One region of the Blautia sp. MSK17_66 genome, then DNA from elsewhere that is predicted to be linked to it. Evidence: predicted binding sites of a transcription regulator. Region 1 holds the regulator's gene; each other region holds the start of a gene.
The links. Region 1 encodes HrcA, which represses chaperone genes, less so after heat shock. Its sites were predicted from a motif close to TGTTAGCACTCNNNNNNNNNGAGTGCTAACA; they were not measured.
Positions count from the first base shown of each region.

Region 2: groES (co-chaperone GroES) is a predicted target of HrcA. The motif match lies at 3,215-3,245, and genes of this name have one in related genera.
Region 3: clpB (ATP-dependent chaperone ClpB) is a predicted target of HrcA. The motif match lies at 3,801-3,831, and genes of this name have one in related genera.

Region 1 covers NZ_JAJBNQ010000013.1:29,284-35,916, forward strand. The annotation lists gene uvrB (excinuclease ABC subunit UvrB) at 1-1,188, shown strand, start outside; gene LIR34_RS08330 (pyridoxal phosphate-dependent aminotransferase) at 1,341-2,498, shown strand; gene hrcA (heat-inducible transcriptional repressor HrcA) at 2,729-3,781, shown strand; gene grpE (nucleotide exchange factor GrpE) at 3,811-4,443, shown strand; gene dnaK (molecular chaperone DnaK) at 4,621-6,492, shown strand.
Region 2 covers NZ_JAJBNQ010000015.1:43,013-49,645, forward strand. The annotation lists gene topA (type I DNA topoisomerase) at 1-2,015, shown strand, start outside; gene codY (GTP-sensing pleiotropic transcriptional regulator CodY) at 2,179-2,964, shown strand; gene groES (co-chaperone GroES) at 3,284-3,568, shown strand; gene groL (chaperonin GroEL) at 3,608-5,233, shown strand; gene LIR34_RS09430 (DUF6106 family protein) at 5,335-5,838, shown strand; gene guaB (IMP dehydrogenase) at 5,909-6,633, shown strand, end outside.
Region 3 covers NZ_JAJBNQ010000008.1:39,711-46,343, forward strand. The annotation lists gene LIR34_RS05650 (MarR family winged helix-turn-helix transcriptional regulator) at 1-95, opposite strand, end outside; gene LIR34_RS05655 (DUF4250 domain-containing protein) at 899-1,072, opposite strand; gene clpB (ATP-dependent chaperone ClpB) at 1,124-3,706, opposite strand; gene LIR34_RS05665 (glycoside hydrolase family 31 protein) at 3,929-5,920, opposite strand; gene LIR34_RS05670 (glycoside hydrolase family 13 protein) at 5,935-6,633, opposite strand, start outside.

The DNA of each region.
Region 1 (6,633 bases):
GAACAGGTTTCCTATTTTAAAAGTGAAGATAAACTGATCGAGGCACAGAGAATTGCCGAGAGAACGAATTTCGATGTAGAAATGATGAAGGAAACAGGTTTTTGTTCCGGTATTGAGAATTATTCCAGACACCTTACCGGGCTTAAGCCGGGACAGCCGCCGTATACCCTGATGGACTACTTTAAAGACGACTTTCTTCTTATTATAGATGAGTCCCATAAGACCGTTTCGCAGGTCGGAGGAATGTATGCCGGTGATCAGAGCCGCAAGCAGACACTGGTGGATTATGGCTTCCGTCTGCCTTCGGCAAAGGATAACCGTCCGCTGAGTTTTGATGAATTTGAAAATAAACTGGATCAGGTTCTGTTTGTCTCGGCAACACCGGGACAGTATGAAGCGGAGCATGAGCTTCTGCGTGCAGAGCAGATCATCCGTCCGACAGGTCTTCTCGATCCGAAGGTCGAGGTTCGCCCGATCGAGGGTCAGATTGATGATCTGATCAGTGAGGTAAACAAAGAAACGGACAGGGGACACAAGATTCTGATCACGACTCTTACGAAACGAATGGCGGAGGATCTGACAGAATACATGAAGGATGTGGGAATCCGGGTCAGATATCTGCATTCGGATATTGATACACTGGAGCGGGCAGAAATTATCCGTGATATGCGTCTGGATGTGTTTGATGTGCTGGTTGGAATCAATCTTTTGCGAGAGGGTCTGGATATTCCGGAGATCACGCTGGTTGCCATCCTTGATGCGGATAAGGAGGGATTTCTCCGTTCAGAGGTTTCGCTGATCCAGACGATCGGACGGGCAGCCCGAAACAGCGAAGGCCATGTTATCATGTATGCCGATGTGATGACGGATTCCATGAGAAATGCGATTCAGGAAACAGAACGAAGAAGAAGTATTCAGGAAGCATACAACAAAGAACATGGAATCACACCTACTACGATCAGAAAGGCAGTCCGTGACCTGATCACGGTTTCTAAAGCGGTTGCTGAGACAGAGGATAAGCTGAAAAAGGATCCGGAGTCCATGAACCGTAAGGAACTCATGAAGCTGATCACGAAGGTTGAGAAACAGATGCGTGAGGCGGCGGCGAACCTGAACTTTGAACAGGCAGCAGAGCTCAGAGACAAGATGATCGAACTGAAGAAAAATCTGGAAGAACTGGAAGCGTAAGGAGAATCCGGCATCTTGATATATATATAACAAGATCCTAAAGTCCGGCATCGCAGAACAGTGATGTAACTGCAAAATATTTACACTTTACTCTTGTACAGTAATGGAGAGAGTGATAAAATAAAACCATTATGTAGAAAGAGGGAGTCGATATGCAGTTTTCCAAAAGATTAGACAGATTTGGAGAGGAAATCTTTGCGGCCCTGAACAACAGACGGATGGAGCTGGAGCAGCAGGGTATGAAAATTTATAATATGAGTGTGGGAACACCGGATTTTAAGACGCCGGAACACATCAAGAAGGCCCTGGCAGAAGCTGCCATGGATGATAACAACTGGAAATACAGCCTCAGAGACCTTCCGGAGCTTCTGGAAGCAGTCTGTGAGTATTATAAGAAACGATTTGATGTTGAGCTGACACCGGATATGGTCATGACCGTTTACGGAAGCCAGGAAGGCATGGGACATCTGGGAATGGCACTCTGTGATGAAGGGGATGTCGTTCTTCTTCCGGATCCGTGTTATCCGGTATTTGCAGCGGGAAGCCTGATGGCAGGAGCAATACCATACTATTATCCACTGGTGGCAGAGCATGATTTTCTTCCATATGTAAAGGATATCCCGGAAGAAGTTGCAAAAAAGGCCAAATATATGGTAGTTTCTCTTCCGTCCAACCCGGTAGGAAGTATCGCCACGCCGGGACTTTATGAAGAAATCGTGGCATTTGCCAGAAAGTATGACATTCTGATCATCCATGACAATGCCTACAGCGATATTATCTTTGATGGGGCGCATGGGGGAAGTTTTCTGGCAACAGAAGGTGCGAAGGAAATCGGAGTGGAGTTCTTCAGTCTTTCCAAGTCCTTCAATGTGACCGGAGCAAGGATCAGTTTTTTGGTGGGCCGTCCGGATGTGATTGCCGCACTTCGTAAACTTAGAAGCCAGATTGATTTTGGAATGTTCCTTCCTATTCAGAAAGCCGCGATCGCTGCACTGAAAGGACCGCTCGAGAGCGTCAGGGAGCAGTGCCAGATGTATCAGGAGAGAAGAGATGCCCTCTGCAATGGACTCAGAGAGATCGGATGGGAACTCCCGAATGGCAAGGGAACGATGTTTGTCTGGGCCAAAATCCCGAAAGGACGGACGGACAGTATGGCGTTCTGCATGGAACTGATGGAAAAAGCCGGTGTGATCGTGACACCGGGAGCAAGTTTTGGACCTCATGGAGAGGGCTATGTACGTTTCGCTCTGGTGCTTCCGCCGGAGAAGATCAGAGAAGTGGTAGAGTCCATCCGCAGAAGCGGCCTGTAATTGTACAGAACAGAACAAAAATTAAAAATCACAGGAAAGATATCAGATGGGGAAGGTCGAGAAATGTCAGATTTCCTTAATCTGTGTCTGAACTGTGATTTTTGTGTTTTTTTCAAAAAATTCGTAATTATCTGTTGACAAATAATTACGACAGTGCTATCTTAACACTATAGATGTTAGCACTCCTTAATGATGAGTGCTAACAGACTAAACGGAAAGGAGCTGGGAACATGGATGAACAACTGACAGATCGTAAGAAACGAATTCTCAAGGCGATCATCAGAACATACATGGAGACAGGCGAACCGGTAGGATCCAGGACGATTTCCAAGGATAAGGATCTGAATGTCAGCTCAGCAACAATCCGGAATGAGATGTCTGATCTGACAGAGATGGGATATATTGTTCAGCCACATACATCGGCAGGAAGAATACCTTCCGATAAGGGCTACAGGCTTTATGTGGATGAGCTGATGCGCGAGAAGGAGGATGAGATCGAGGAACTCCGTAATCTGATGATTGAGAAGACTGACAAGATGGATAAGGTGCTTAAGAAAGTAGCACGTGTTCTTGCTTCCAACACCAATTACGCGACGATGATTTCCGTTCCTCAGTACAGCGGAAGCAAGCTGAAATTTATTCAGTTATCCCGTGTCAATGAATTGCAGCTGGTAGCAGTTGTTGTATGCGAAGGCAATGTCATCCGAAATCAGATCATCGATCTGGATGAAGAGATGGACGATGAGACGATCCTGAAGCTGAACCTGCTTCTGAATACCAATCTGAACGGACTGCCGATCCAGGATATCAACCTTGGCATGATCGCCAGATTGAAAGAACAGGCAGGCATTCACAGCGGACTGGTGGCAAGAGTGCTGGATGCAGTTGCAGCTACGATTCATGTTGATGAAGACGATATGGAAATCTATACGTCAGGAGCCACGAACTTCTTTAAGTATCCGGAGTTATCCGATACGACGAAGGCGACCGGCCTGATCTCCACATTTGAAGAGAAACAACAGCTGGTGGATCTAGTCAAGGAGCGTATGGCAGATGACAGTACCGGAGTTCAGGTGTATATCGGAGATGAACTTCCGATCTCGACTATGAAGGACTGCAGTGTTGTGACTGCAACCTATGAGCTGGGCGAAGGAATGCATGGAACGATCGGTATTGTAGGTCCGAAACGAATGGATTATGAGAATGTGGTAAACAGTCTGAAGACCCTCAAGGTAGAACTTGATCAGGTTTTCACCAAAAATAAAAGCAATGAAGACGGCTAGAAGCCAGAGCAGAAAGGCGGTAAAAAAAAGTGTCAGAAGTAAATAAAAATGCGGCAAATGAGCAGGAAGAAACAGAGAAGGATATTCCGGAAACAGAAACTGTGAACGAGCCGACAGAAGAATCGCCGGAAGCAACGGCAGGACAGGACGCACAGGCGGAGGAAACTGCCCAGGCAGATGACGATAAAGAAACAAAATCCAAAACATCTTTCTTCGGCAAGAAGAAAAAGGACAATAAATTAGAGCAGCAGGTTGAAGAACTGACAGACAGACTGAAGCGAAGCATGGCTGAGTTTGACAACTTCCGTAAACGTACAGAGAAGGAGAAATCCAGTATGTATGTGATCGGTGCGAAGGACATCATCGAGAAGATGCTTCCGGTTGTGGATAACTTCGAAAGAGGTCTTGCACAGGCTCCGGAAGGTGATCCGTTTGCAGATGGCATGCAGAAGATCTACAAACAGCTTATCACTACGATGGAAGGCATGGGAGTAGAACCGATCGAAGCTGTCGGCAAGGAATTCAACCCGGATTTCCATAATGCAGTGATGCATGTGGAGGATGAATCTGTTGGCGAGAACATCATTGTAGAGGAACTCCAGAAGGGTTACACCTACAAGGGATTCGTAGTTCGCCACAGCATGGTCAAAGTCGCAAACTGATCGTGCCCAAAGAAAAAGGAAGCGGCTGCGAAGCAGACATTTACTTTTTCTGGCACGATCCTGACAGAATCGTAAGTGCGCAGCACGAAAGATGCGTTGAGCATCTTGATTCTGGAAGGAAAAATTGAAATATTTAATAGTCTTAAATCTTAGAATAAATTCAGGAGGAATATTATCATGGGAAAAATCATTGGTATTGACTTAGGTACAACAAACAGTTGTGTAGCCGTAATGGAAGGTGGACAGCCGACCGTTATCGCTAATACAGAAGGCGCAAGAACTACACCGTCTGTAGTTGCTTTCACAAAAACAGGAGAACGTCTCGTTGGTGAGCCTGCAAAACGTCAGGCAGTAACAAACGCAGACAGAACAATTTCCTCCATCAAGAGAGAGATGGGTACAGATTATCGTGTAACAATCGATGATAAGAAATACTCTCCGCAGGAAATCTCCGCAATGATTCTTCAGAAACTGAAAAAAGACGCAGAAGGATATCTTGGAGAGAGCGTAACAGAGGCTGTTATCACAGTTCCGGCTTACTTCAACGATGCTCAGCGTCAGGCAACCAAGGATGCCGGTAAGATCGCAGGTCTTGATGTAAAACGTATCATTAACGAGCCTACAGCAGCAGCTCTTGCTTATGGTCTTGACAACGAGAAAGAGCAGAAGATCATGGTTTACGACTTAGGTGGTGGTACCTTCGACGTATCTGTTATCGAGATCGGTGATGGAGTTATCGAGGTTCTTTCCACAGCAGGTAACAACCGTCTTGGTGGTGATGACTTTGACCAGAAGGTTACAGATTGGATGATCGAAGAATTCAAGAAAGCTGAGGGCGTAGACTTAAGCGCAGACAAGATGGCTCTTCAGAGACTGAAAGAAGCAGCAGAGAAAGCCAAAAAAGAACTTTCTTCCGCAACAACAACAAACATCAACCTTCCGTTCATCACTGCAACAGCAGAGGGACCGAAGCATTTCGATATGAACCTTACAAGAGCTAAATTTGATGAGCTGACACATGACCTGGTAGAAAAAACAGCTGAGCCGGTTCGCCGTGCACTGTCTGACGCAGGTATCACAGCTTCCGAACTTGGCCAGGTACTTCTGGTAGGTGGATCCACACGTATCCCAGCTGTACAGGATAAGGTAAAACAGCTGACAGGCAAAGAGCCAAGCAAATCTCTGAACCCGGATGAATGTGTTGCACTTGGTGCTTCCGTACAGGGTGGTAAACTTGCAGGTGATGCAGGTGCCGGTGATATCCTTCTTCTGGATGTTACTCCGCTGTCACTGTCCATCGAGACAATGGGTGGTATCGCAACTCGTCTGATCGAGAGAAATACAACAATCCCGACCAAGAAGAGCCAGATCTTCTCTACAGCAGCAGATAACCAGACAGCAGTAGATATCAACGTAGTACAGGGTGAGCGTCAGTTCGCAAAAGACAACAAATCTCTCGGACAGTTCCGTCTGGATGGAATCCCGCCAGCACGTCGTGGTGTTCCGCAGATTGAGGTTACATTTGATATTGATGCCAACGGTATTGTAAATGTTTCTGCAAAAGACCTTGGAACAGGTAAAGAGCAGCACATCACAATCACAGCTGGTTCCAACATGTCTGACTCCGAGATCGACAAGGCAGTCAAAGAAGCTGCTGAGTTTGAAGCTCAGGATAAGAAACGTAAAGAGGGAATCGATACAAGAAACAATGCAGACTCCATGGTATTCCAGGTTGAGAATGCACTCAAAGAAGCAGGCGACAAGATCGATGCTAACGACAAAGCAGCTGTTGAGACAGACTTGAATGCACTGAAGGATCTCCTTGCTCAGACTGCAAACGCAGAACTGACAGATGCTCAGATCGCAGACATCAAAGCAGCTCAGGAAAAAATGATGGAAAGTGCTCAGAAACTTTTCGCTAAAATGTATGAGCAGACACAGCAGGCAGGCGGCCAGGCTGGCCCGAACCCGGGAGCAGGTGCAGCTCAGGGTGGAAATGAAGCAGGCTACAATGATGATGTTGTGGACGCTGACTACAAAGAGGTCTAAAAGTTACTGAGAAACAGATTAAATAATCATAAAGCCTCCGGTGCAGATGTCAGGTCTGCACGGGAGGCATCTTGGATATAAGAACTAAAGTAACTATTCAGAAGGTAGAGGATACTGAACAGTTAAGAACTAAAACTAAAG
Region 2 (6,633 bases), on a different contig from region 1:
TTCTTGGAAGTAATTATGATGTACAGGCATCAAACGGACATGTGAGGGATTTCCCGAAAAGTCAGTTCGGAATCGATGTGGAAAATGATTTTGAACCTAAATATATTACGATCCGTGGGAAAGGAGAACTCCTTGCTTCACTTCGTAAGGCTGCAAAGAAAGCAGATAAGATTTATCTTGCAACGGACCCTGACCGTGAAGGAGAGGCGATTTCCTGGCATTTGATGCAGGCATTGAAGGAAAATCCGGACAAAATGCGCAGGATTTCTTTTAATGAGATCACCAAGACAGCCGTGAAGAATTCTATCAAGCAGCCACGGGATCTGGATATGAATCTGGTAGATGCACAGCAGGCCAGAAGAATGCTGGATCGAATGGTAGGATACAGCATCAGTCCGCTTCTCTGGGCAAAGGTCAAGAGAGGTTTGAGTGCGGGGCGTGTTCAGTCTGTAGCACTTCGGATCATCTGCGACCGCGAGGATGAGATCAATGCATTTATTCCGGAAGAATACTGGAGTCTGGACGGAGAATTCCGTGTCAAAGGGGAGAAGAAACCGCTCAAGGCTAAATTTTACGGAACCGACAAAAAAATGCCAATCCATAATAAGAAAGAAATGGATGAGCTTCTTGAAAAACTGGAAAATGCAGAATATGAGATCACAGAAGTCAAAAAGGGAGAGCGTATCAAGAATGCACCGCTTCCGTTCACAACCAGTACTCTGCAGCAGGAAGCTGCCAAGACTCTGAATTTCTCTACACAGAAGACTATGCGTCTGGCACAGCAGTTATATGAGGGTGTTGATATTAAGGGAAATGGTACGGTAGGTATCATCACTTATCTCCGTACAGATTCTACACGAATCTCCCATGAAGCGGACGAAGCTGCAAGAGAATATATCGGACAGCAGTATGGGGAGGAATATGTATCCAAAACAGAGAAATCTGTCAAGAAAGAGCAGAAGATCCAGGATGCACACGAGGCAATCCGTCCGACAGACATTACCAGACTGCCGGCTATGATCAAGGAATCTCTTTCCAGAGATCAGTTCCGCCTGTATCAGCTGATATGGAAGCGTTTTACAGCCAGCAGAATGGCAGCGGCGAAATATGAGACAACTTCTGTAAAAATCGGTGCAGGAGAATATACCTTTACGGTGGCAGCCTCCAAGGTAGTCTTTGATGGTTTCTTATCTGTATATACACAGGAGGAAGATAATCAGAAAGGAAATGTTCTGAGCCAGTCTCTGGAAAAGGGCATGAAACTTACTCTGGAAGAACTGAAGCCGGAACAGCATTTTACACAGCCGCCGGCACATTACACAGAGGCTTCTCTTGTAAAGGCACTGGAAGAACAGGGAATCGGCCGTCCAAGTACTTATGCACCTACGATCACAACGATCATCAGCCGACGTTATGTTTCCAAAGAACAGAAGAACCTTTATGTTACAGAACTTGGAGAAGTGGTAAACAACATTATGAAGCAGGCTTTTCCGAGCATTGTAGATGTGCGCTTCACAGCGATGATGGAAGGACTTCTGGACTGTGTGGAGGCAGGAACTGTTCAGTGGAAGACAGTTGTCAGAAACTTCTACCCGGATCTTAAGAAAGATGTAGACGCAGCAGAGAAAGAGCTTGAGAAGGTTGATATTCAGGATGAGGTTACGGATGAAATCTGTGATGTCTGCGGCAGAAACATGGTCATCAAGTATGGACCACATGGAAGATTTCTTGCTTGCCCGGGATTTCCGGAATGCAGAAATACCAAGCCTTATTATGAGAAGATTGGTGTGGCCTGCCCGAAATGCGGTAAGGATGTTGTCCTTAAGAAAACGCAGAAAGGACGTAAATATTATGGATGCATCGACAATCCGGAATGTGATTTTATGTCCTGGCAGAAACCGTCAAATAAGAAATGTCCGGTCTGCGGAAGTTATATGGTTGAGAAAGGAAATAAACTTGTCTGCAGTCAGGAAACCTGTGGCTATGTAGAGCAGAAAGAAAAAGAAGAAGACTGAGCGCACAGAAAATGATAACTGTGAAAATGAAACAGTTATGAATTTTCTGAAAATGCAGATAAAAGTGAAAAAAATATAAAAATATCTTGCTTTTTCGTGATAAAGCGTGTACTATTGTGTTATAAAGATGGTCACATCGAATAAATCATTGAAGGAGGCCAAGATGAGCGTTCAGTTGTTAGATAAAACAAGAAAAATCAACAAACTTCTGCACAACAGTAGTTCCAGTAAGGTAGTGTTTAATGATATCTGCCAGGTTTTGATGGAGACATTAAGCTCTAACATACTGGTGCTGAGCAAGAAGGGTAAAGTCCTGGGAATCAGTTTATGTCCGGGCGTCAAGGAAATAACTGAACTGATTGAAGATAACGTTGGCGGACATGTAGATGAATTGTTGAATGAGCGTTTTTTGGGAGTTTTATCAACCAAAGAAAACGTAAATCTTCAGACATTAGGTTTTGAACATGTTGACAGCAGCTGCCAGGGAATCATCAATCCGATTGATATTGCAGGAGAACGTCTGGGAACTGTTTTTATGTATCGTGACAATAAGCCATATGACATTGAGGATATCATTGTCAGTGAATATGGCACAACGGTCGTAGGACTGGAGATGATGCGTGCAGTACACGAGGAGAATGCAGAGGAGGACCGTAAGCAGCAGGTTGTTAAGTCAGCCTTTAATACCCTGTCATTCTCAGAACTGGAGGCAATCATCCATATCTTTGATGAACTGGATGGAGAAGAAGGAATCCTGGTTGCGAGCAAGATCGCAGACCGTGTGGGAATCACCAGATCCGTAATTGTAAATGCCCTGCGTAAGTTTGAGAGTGCAGGTGTTATCGAATCCCGTTCTTCCGGTATGAAAGGAACCTATATCAAGGTTCTCAATGAAGTGATCTTTGATGAACTGGAAGAGATCAAAGCCCAGAGAAATAAGAAATCATGATCAGAAACTGATCAGAAATAAAGTCAGAGAAGCTCTTTGTCACTGAGTAAAGATTCAGTGGGAAAGAGCTTTTCTGATGTAATGGTGTCAGAATAGGTGCATTCACCTGTATAAAAAATTAATGAAAAACAGTAAAATAAGAAAACTAAAGAAAATATAAGAAAAAAAGAGATAATATTTGAAAATATAAAAATTAACAACTGTAAAAAGAGTTGCAGAAAATAGCGTAATTCAATAATATAAGGACAGTGATTAGCACTCAGACGAAATGAGTGCTAGCAATCGAAAGCAAGGCAACAATAAAGGAGGAAAATAGATCATGAAATTAGTACCTTTAGGTGACAGAGTTGTATTAAAACAGTTAGAAGCAGAAGAAACAACAAAATCCGGTATTGTACTTCCGGGTCAGGCACAGGAAAAACCACAGCAGGCAGAAGTTATCGCTGTAGGACCTGGCGGAGTTGTTGATGGTAAAGAAGTAAAGATGGAAGTGGAAACAGGTAATAAGGTTATCTATTCCAAATATGCAGGAACAGAAGTAAAGCTTGACGGCGAAGAATACATCATCGTAAAACAGAATGATATTCTTGCAATCGTTGAATAATATTTTTTTAATTGACATTATTTCAGGAGGACAGTTATCATGGCAAAAGAAATTAAATTTGGTTCAGAAGCAAGAGCTGCACTTGAAGCTGGTGTAAACAAACTTGCAGATACAGTAAGAGTAACAATCGGTCCAAAAGGAAGAAACGTTGTACTTGACAAATCTTTCGGTGCTCCGCTCATCACAAACGATGGTGTTACAATCGCAAAAGAAATCGAACTGGAAGACAGATTTGAAAACATGGGTGCACAGCTTATCAAAGAAGTTGCATCCAAGACAAATGATGTAGCAGGTGATGGTACTACAACAGCTACTGTTCTTGCACAGGCAATGGTTCATGAGGGAATGAAGAACCTGGCAGCAGGTGCTAACCCGATCATCCTCAGAAAAGGAATGAGAAAAGCAACAGATACAGCTGTAGAAGCAATCAAAGAGATGAGCCAGAAAATCAGCGGCAAAGCACAGATCGCAAACGTAGCAGCAATCTCTGCAAGTGATGAAGAAGTTGGTCAGCTTGTTGCAGATGCAATGGAAAAAGTTTCCAACGATGGTGTTATCACTGTAGAAGAATCCAAGACAATGCATACAGAGCTTGATCTGGTAGAAGGTATGCAGTTTGACCGTGGATATATTTCTGCTTATATGTCTACAGACATGGAAAAAATGGAAGCAGTTCTGGAAGATCCGTATATCCTGATCACAGACAAGAAAATCAGCAATATTCAGGAAGTACTTCCGTTACTGGAGCAGGTTGTTCAGGCAGGTGCAAAACTTCTTATTATTGCAGAAGATGTAGAAGGTGAAGCTCTGACAACTCTGATCGTAAATAAATTAAGAGGAACTTTCCAGGTAGTAGCTGTCAAAGCTCCGGGATATGGTGACAGAAGAAAAGAAATGCTGCAGGATATCGCTATCCTGACAGGCGGACAGGTAATTTCCGATGAACTGGGCCTGGATCTTAAAGAAGCTACCATGGCACAGCTTGGTCGTGCAAAATCTGTTAAGGTTGCAAAAGAAAATACAGTTATTGTTGACGGACTTGGTGACAAGAAGGCAATTGCTGACCGTGTTGCTCAGATCCGTGGACAGATCGCAGAGACAAAATCTGAATTTGACAAAGAAAAATTACAGGAAAGACTTGCAAAACTGGCTGGCGGCGTAGCTGTTATCCGTGTTGGTGCTGCAACTGAAACTGAGATGAAAGAAGCAAAACTTCGTCTGGAGGATGCTCTTGCAGCTACAAGAGCAGCTGTAGAAGAGGGAATCATCGCAGGCGGCGGATCTGCTTACATCCATGCTTCCAAGAAGGTTGCTGAACTGGTTGCAACTCTGGAAGGTGATGAGAAGACAGGTGCAAATGTTATCCTTAAAGCACTGGAGGCTCCATTATTCCATATTTCTGCAAATGCAGGACTGGAAGGCTCTGTTATCATCAACAAGGTAAGAGAATCTGAGCCAGGCGTTGGATTTGATGCACTGAATGAATGCTATGTAGATATGGTAGGAGCAGGTATCCTTGACCCGGTTAAGGTTACAAGAAGTGCTCTGCAGAACGCTACAAGCGTTGCATCTACTCTGCTTACTACAGAATCTGTAGTAGCAACAATTAAAGAAGATACTCCGGCTATGCCGGCAGGCGCACCAGGAATGGGCGGAATGATGTAATCAAAAGTTTTTAAAGATCGGACCAGCGTCATAGACGCTGGTCTTTTTTTGTGATAGAATAATTACAGATTCATAAAACAAATAAGGAGAGAAAGACGCAGATGAGTGATTTATATTCAGAATTTCTGGTAAAGAAAGAACCAACTACAAAAGATGCGGTGATCAAGTATGGAATGATCATACTGACTGCAGTGGCAGCAGCGGCAGGACTTATGTTCAGTTTCGTGTTTCTTCTGGCAGCGGTTGTGCTTGGAGTCGCATGTTATTTCATTGTGCCGAGGACAGATCTTGAATATGAGTATCTTTTTGTGAACGGTGAAATGGACATCGACATGGTTATGGCCAAGTCCAAACGTAAAAAAGCAATAACAGTGAACATCAAGGAGGCAGATCTTGTGGCGCCAGTGGATTCTCACCGTCTGGATTACTACAACAGCAGCAGTAAAATGAAAACCCTGGATTACTCTTCAGGAAATTCTGGTCACAAGCGTTTTGCAGTCATCACCAGAGACAAGGGAGAGAATTGCAGGATCATCATTGAGCCAGATGAACAAATGCAGCAGGCTATCAAAAATTCAGCACCGAGCAAAGTTTTTTTGGATTGACACTGCAAATTATTTTTGTTAAACTAGGGAACAAAATCAAAATAACATAATATACAAGGGAGGAAATGCAATGGGTACTATCATTGGTGAAGGAATTACATTCGATGATGTTCTTTTAGTTCCGGCATACTCAAAGGTAATTCCGAATCAGGTAGATGTCACAACGTATTTAACAAAGAAGGTAAAACTGAACATTCCTATGATGAGCGCAGGAATGGATACAGTTACCGAGCACAGGATGGCGATCGCTATGGCCAGACAGGGCGGTATCGGTATTATTCACAAGAATATGTCCATCGAGGCACAGGCAGACGAGGTAGACAAGGTAAAACGTTCTGAGAACGGTGTTATCACAGATCCATTCTTTTTATCCGCAGAAAATACTCTTGAAGATGCAAACAACCTGATGGCGAAATTCCGTATTTCCGGTGTTCCGATCACAGAGGGAAGAAAGCTGGTAGGTATCATTACCAACCGTGATCTTAAATTCGAAACAGACTTTTCAAAGAAAATCAGAGAGTGCATGACATCTGAAGGACTGATCACAGCCAAAGAAGGAATCACTCTTGAAGAAGCAAAGAAGATTCTGGCTAAATCCCGTAAAGAAAAATTACCCATTGTAGATGATGATTTCAACTTAAAAGGTCTGATCACGATCAAGGATATTGAGAAACAGATCAAATATCCTCTTGCAGCCAAAGACGCACAGGGACGTCTTCTCTGCGGTGCGGCAGTTGGTATCACAGCCAATGTCCTTGCACGTGTAGATGCACTGGTTAAGGCAAATGTAGACGT
Region 3 (6,633 bases), on a different contig from region 1:
TTGCCCATAAAGCGGCGGTTGATTCTCATCAGCATGGACAGATAGCTTGTCTTATGCTCTGCAGAGCAAAACTCTGGTTCTCCTTCTGTAAACAATTCTTCACCTCCGTATAGTCTTTTTTCGTTAGTTGGCTATTCATTAGCTGACTAATTATTTATTATATGTATTTGCACAAAAAATGCAACTGTTTTTTGTGGATTTCACATAATTTTTATATTTTATTCCCAATAAACATTTGCCCGGCTAATCATATATTCCACGCCATATATAGAAACTCCTGAATTGGAAACGACTTCAGAGTTTGGTGCTGATATTATATATCCCACGCCATATATAAAAGCTCCTGAATTGGAAACGGCTTCAGAGTTCAGAAATACTAAGAATATACCCTGTCTGCTAAGATCATGGATAGAAAGTGCATAACTCGCTTACGCTCAGACAATGCACTTTTTATCCATAACACAGCCAGGGTATCTTCAAGTATTTCTATGAACTCTTGCAGATGTTTCCTGCTCAGGAGTTTTTATATATTGGCTGTTAATCTATATGTTATCAGCTCACGGTGGGGACCACACCCCCGAACACGCTAACGGGTATAAAGTACGGTGATAGGAAAGAAAAAAAGACTTCTGTCCGGGACGCACGTGATTATCTTCTGCTTTTGTTTCGCCTGAAGAACTTCGTTTAGATACCGGATCATACAGGTTTTTGCGTTAATTCAGAAAATGCTGCTGTCTGAGCATCTATGATGCGAGTTCAGCATTTTCTGAATTGTATTTAGCAAAATTCTGTATATCCTGGTATCTCAGAAGTTCTGAAACGAAACACACACAGAAGATAATTCACAGGGTGTCCACTAAACAGAGTCTTTCTTAAATTTCCCATCACCGGGAATTCTTTATACAAACTGATTGAGTTCCGCATCGTACTCATAATCGATCGACGCGAGTTTCTTTATCAGGCTCTCTCCTGACAATTCCTTATCCTTAAGGAAATCATCAAGCGAGTCATAATAATCTCTGAGCTGTGTATTAACGTAACTCAACAGCATCACCGGATCCTTTGGTATCATAGCTGCCTCCTGCAATTTTCCTGTGACTGTCAGTTACATCCACAGTCACATCTATTTTGTATTGATCACAAACTCACCGTCTTTGACATCCAGCACAAGCGTATCGCCCTGATGTACATCACCGGAAAGAATCTTCTTGGCTGCAAGTGTTTCCACATAGTTCTGCAGATAACGTTTCAGCGGACGTGCTCCATATACCGGATCATATCCATTTTCAATTACCTGAGTTCTTGCCGCATCAGTCAGTTCCAGGGAAAGCTCCTGATCTGCCAGACGGTCGCTGAGTTCTTTGACCATAAGGTCGACTATGCCACCAATGTTCTCTTTTGTCAATGGTTTGAACATAATAATTTCATCCAGACGGTTCAGGAATTCCGGACGGAAATGTCCACGCAGGTCATTCATAACCTGCTCCTGAGCCTCCGGTTTGATCTCACCCTTCTCATCAATACCATCAAGAAGATATGGAGAACCAATATTGGAAGTCATGATCAGAATCGTGTTCTTGAAGTCTACAGTTCTGCCCTGAGAATCTGTGATACGTCCGTCATCCAGCACCTGAAGAAGTACGTTAAATACATCCGGATGTGCCTTCTCAATCTCATCAAACAGGACAACGCTGTATGGTTTACGACGAACAGCCTCTGTAAGCTGACCGCCTTCTTCGTATCCTACATATCCCGGAGGCGCTCCGATCAGACGAGATACAGAATATTTCTCCATGTACTCACTCATATCGATTCGTACCATATTCTGCTCATCATCAAACAGAGTGGCTGCCAGTGTCTTGGCAAGTTCTGTCTTACCAACACCGGTAGGTCCAAGGAACAGGAAAGATCCAATCGGTTTGGACGGGTCTTTGATTCCTGCTTTGGAACGAAGGATTGCATCTGTAACAAGACGTACACCTTCATCCTGTCCGATCACACGTTTATGCAGTTCATCCTCCAGACCAAGAAGTTTCGTTCTCTCGCCTTCAGTCAGTTTCGTTACCGGAATACCTGTCCAACGGGAGATAATCCTTGCAATCTCATCATCTGTGACAGCTTCATGTACCAGACTGCGGTCACTTTCTTTGACCTGTCTTTCCTCTATCTCCAGCTGTTTCTGGAGTTTCGGCAGCTCACCATACTGCAGCTCAGCTGCTTTTTCCAGATCGTAGTTCTGTTTTGCTTTCTGGATCTGTTTATTGATATCCTCGATCTGCTCACGTAATTTCTGGAGCTTCTCTACAGAATGTTTCTCATTGTCCCACTGTGCCTTCTGAGTATTAAAGGTATCACGCATCTCTGCAAGCTCTTTCTGCAGATCTGCAAGACGCTCCTTGCTCAGATTGTCTGTTTCTTTCTTAAGGGCAGATTCCTCGATCTCAAGCTGCATGATCTTACGTCTCTGCTCATCCAGTTCGGTCGGCATGGAATCCAGTTCGGTCTTGATCAGGGCACAGGCCTCATCTACCAGGTCGATTGCCTTATCTGGCAGGAACCTGTCTGTGATATATCTGTGTGAAAGTGTAGCTGCTGCCACCAGTGCGCTGTCTGTAATCTTGACACCATGGAAGACTTCATATCTTTCCTTCAGTCCACGAAGGATGGAAATGGTATCTTCTACGGTCGGCTCATCGACCATAACCGGCTGGAAACGACGTGCCAGTGCGGCATCTTTCTCGATGTACTGACGGTACTCGTCCAGTGTGGTGGCACCAATACAATGCAGTTCACCTCTGGCAAGCATAGGTTTCAGCATATTACCTGCATCCATCGCACCGTCTGTCTTACCGGCTCCGACGATCAGGTGAAGTTCATCGATGAAGAGGATGATCTCGCCCTCACTTTTCTTCACTTCTTCGAGGACTGCTTTGAGACGTTCCTCAAATTCACCACGATACTTGGCACCTGCAACCAGTGCTCCCATATCCAACGCAAAAATTTTCTTATTCTTAAGGCCTTCCGGAACATCGCCGGCAACGATTCGCTGTGCCAGTCCTTCGATGGCTGCTGTCTTACCGACACCAGGCTCACCGATCAGCACCGGGTTATTCTTGGTCTTACGGGAAAGAATACGGATGATATTGCGAATTTCTGCATCACGTCCGATGACCGGATCCAGTTTCTGGTTTCTCGCCTTCTCGACAAGATCCTCACCATATTTGTTCAAAGTATCATAGGTTGCTTCCGGGTTATCACTGACAACTCTCTGGTTGCCTCTCACGGTAGAAAGTGCCTGGAGAAATCTTTCTCTGGTGATACCGAATTCATTAAAGATCTTCTTCATACTCGGACTCGGCTGTGTCAGAAGAGACAGAAACAGATGCTCAACAGAAACATATTCATCTCCCATTGCCTTCGCTTCGTTCTCTGCATTTACAAGAGATTTGTTCAGATACTGTCCAAATCTCAGATCACCGCCGGATACTTTTACCTTGGCATCCAAGGCTTTCTTTACTACGTTGATAAAATATTCTTTATTGATATCCATCTTCTCAATCAGTTTGAGAATCAGGCTGTCCTCCTGTGTTAACAGTGCATACAAAAGATGCTCCTGCTCTACTTCCTGATTGCCATACTCATAAGCAACCTTCTCAAGATCCTGAACAGCCTGTACAGATTTCTGAGTAAATTTACTGATATTCATAGGCTCTCCTCCTCTATATCGTAGGAAAAGGATACCGAAATTTCTTTCCGTACCCTTTGGGTTATCTTTGTTATGCTTGTACTATAACACACATTGTTAGCACTGTAAAGAGGTGAGTGCTAATTATTTGTGAACATTTTGTGAACACAAAAACAGAGCCGACAATCCCTAACAGACTGTCAGCCCTGCTTTCATCTACGCATATTCACATTAACTATTACCTTATTTCGTCAGAATCCTGTAATTCTCTTCCTTGTCATAATCCTTATGGATTCCGTCATCTTCATACAGAGTATAGCTGCTGCCTTCGTATCCAAGCATCTTAAGGTGCTCTGTATCAATATCCTTCACGCACTCTGCCACTTCTGCGATTGGGATGCATTTGCCGCTTCGGATGAAGAGCGGTACTTCGTTGAGTGCCACGTCTACATAGTGAACTCCTTTTGCGAGGATTTCTTCGGAAATGGTTCCGTCTGGCAGGAACTTGATGAATTTCATTTCTTCCGGCAGGTAAACGTAGCGTCCTCTTGCATTCTGCTCGTAGACCGGTGCGATCATGATCTCGTTTCCGAGGATGAGCTGGTCTTCTACGCGAATCGCCATCTTGTCATCCGGATAAACGAAGCCGAGCGGTTTGAAGTACATGTCATCGTTCAGTGCAGCTTTCATGTACTCGCTGTACAGATACGGTACGAGACGGTATCTGGTATTAATGACATTTCGGAAATCCTCGATGTTTTCGAACTGGTAGCATTCCTGCTCTCTGGTTCCTTCTGCCGCATGATTACGCATTAACGGGGTGAATACACCCAAAGCAAGGAAACGGAGCACCAGATCTCTGGTTGTATCTGCGCCAAATCCGCCAAGGTCGGCACCTGTGTACATGAATCCACACATATTCAGAGATGGCATCATCTTCAGATTAAGAAGGATGTGTGACCACCAGGATTTATTGTCACCGGTCCAGATTCCACCGTAACGGTGCATTCCGATATAGGAAGATCTGGAGAACATCAGGAAACGTTTTTCCGGATCAATACGCTCAAAGGCTTCCCCTGCTGCTCTTGTCATGTTGTAGCCAAAAAGGTTATGCACTTTGTCGTGACGGATTTTTTTGCCATCCACATTGTGGTAAAATCTTCTGTAATCCTCCGGATTGTTTGCAATGCCCTTCATCTTTGCCTGCATATCCCACGGATGGACCCTGCCTTCTGTGTCTTTTGCAAACTCTCCGGCAAGTTCTTTTGCTTCTTTAAGTCCTTCAGAGGAATAAAAGATTGCCGGCTCGTTCATATCGTTCCAGAAGCCTTCAATTCCCTGTTCAATAAGGAAACGATATTTGTCTCCGAACCACTTTCTGGCATCCTTATTCAGCATATCCGGGAAGTGGGTATCTCCCGGCCACACGGCTGCAACGAAATCACTTCCGTCCTCTCTCTTGCAGAAATAGTTGTTTCTGACGCCTTCCTCGTAAACATCGTATCCCGGTTCGACCTTGACTCCGGCATCGATGATTGGAATCAGACGAAGATCCTGGTCCTTCATTTCCTGTACAAATTCCGGAAAATCCGGGAAGTTTTCTTCGCTCAGTGTGAAATCCTTAAAAGACTGCATATAATCAATATCCATATAGATCATATCGATCGGGATGTGATTCTCGCGATATCCTTTTGCAACAGTGCGGAAATCTTCCTTTGTGGTGTAACCCCAGCGGCTCTGTCCGAAACCAAAAGCAAACTTCGGCGGGATGTAGCTGCGCCCGATCACATGACGGAACTGTTTTACGATATCATAAGCATTTTCGCCCTCGATCACGTAAATATCCAGATCTGCATTTTCGCAGGATACTTTAAGGGTATCCATTCTGGTATATCCGATGTCAAAGGTCAGTTTTGACGGATAGTCAAAAAATAATCCAAACGTCGTCTTGCCGCTCACGATAATGAAGTTGTGAGCTCCGTACAGAGAACGCTTGTCCTCTGTATGCTCCGGATCATCTGTGCAGTTGCTGATGTAGCAGTAGCCTCTTTTGTTGATTCCGCGGTTGGATTCACCCAGGCCATAGACGATATCATCTTCGTCCATGATATAAGTAAAAGCAAATCCCTCTTCCTGACTGATTTCTCCATATGGAAAAACGCCCTCAGTTGTTTCAATTTTTTCGGTCAGTGCCTCCGTGTCAAACGGAGTTCCATATCTGTATTTTCTGATCATCTCTGTGTTACCTCTTATTTATATAATACAAATGCCTCATATGGTTTCAAAACAATTTTACCTTCAAATACAGTTCTGTCAAGATTTGTGATCAGGCATTCTGCACCTTTGAATTCTTCCGGAATCTCCATCTCTGCATTTCTTTCACTGAAATTGCAGACTGTCAGAAGTTTTTCCTGATCCAGTTTTCTTGTGTAAACAAAAATCTGCTCGTCGTCACGGTAGAGCGGTTCAAACTCACCATAAACGATGATGTCTTTTTCTTTACGCAGGCTGATCAGTTTCTGATAGTAATGGAAAATAGAGTTCGGATCTTTGAGCTGCTGCACCGCATTGATCTCTTTATAGTTCGGGTTCACTTTGATCCAGGACTCGCCATCTGTAAATCCGGCCTGTTCTGAATCATCCCACTGCATCGGGGTTCTCGCATTGTCACGGCTTCTCAGCATCAGACATTTCATCATGTATTCCGGAGTCATAAGTCCTGATTCCGTAAGTTCTGTAAAGAAATTGATACTCTCAATATCACGATAGTCTTCCAGTTTATCGAAGTAGACATTTGTCATACCAAGCTCTTCACCCTGATATACGTACGGCGTTCCCTGCATCATATGAAGACAGGTTGCCAGCATTTTTGCGGAAGTCTCTCTGTATGCCGGATTGTCATTTCCAAATCGGCTGACACTTCTCGGCTGATCATGATTTCCAAGAAA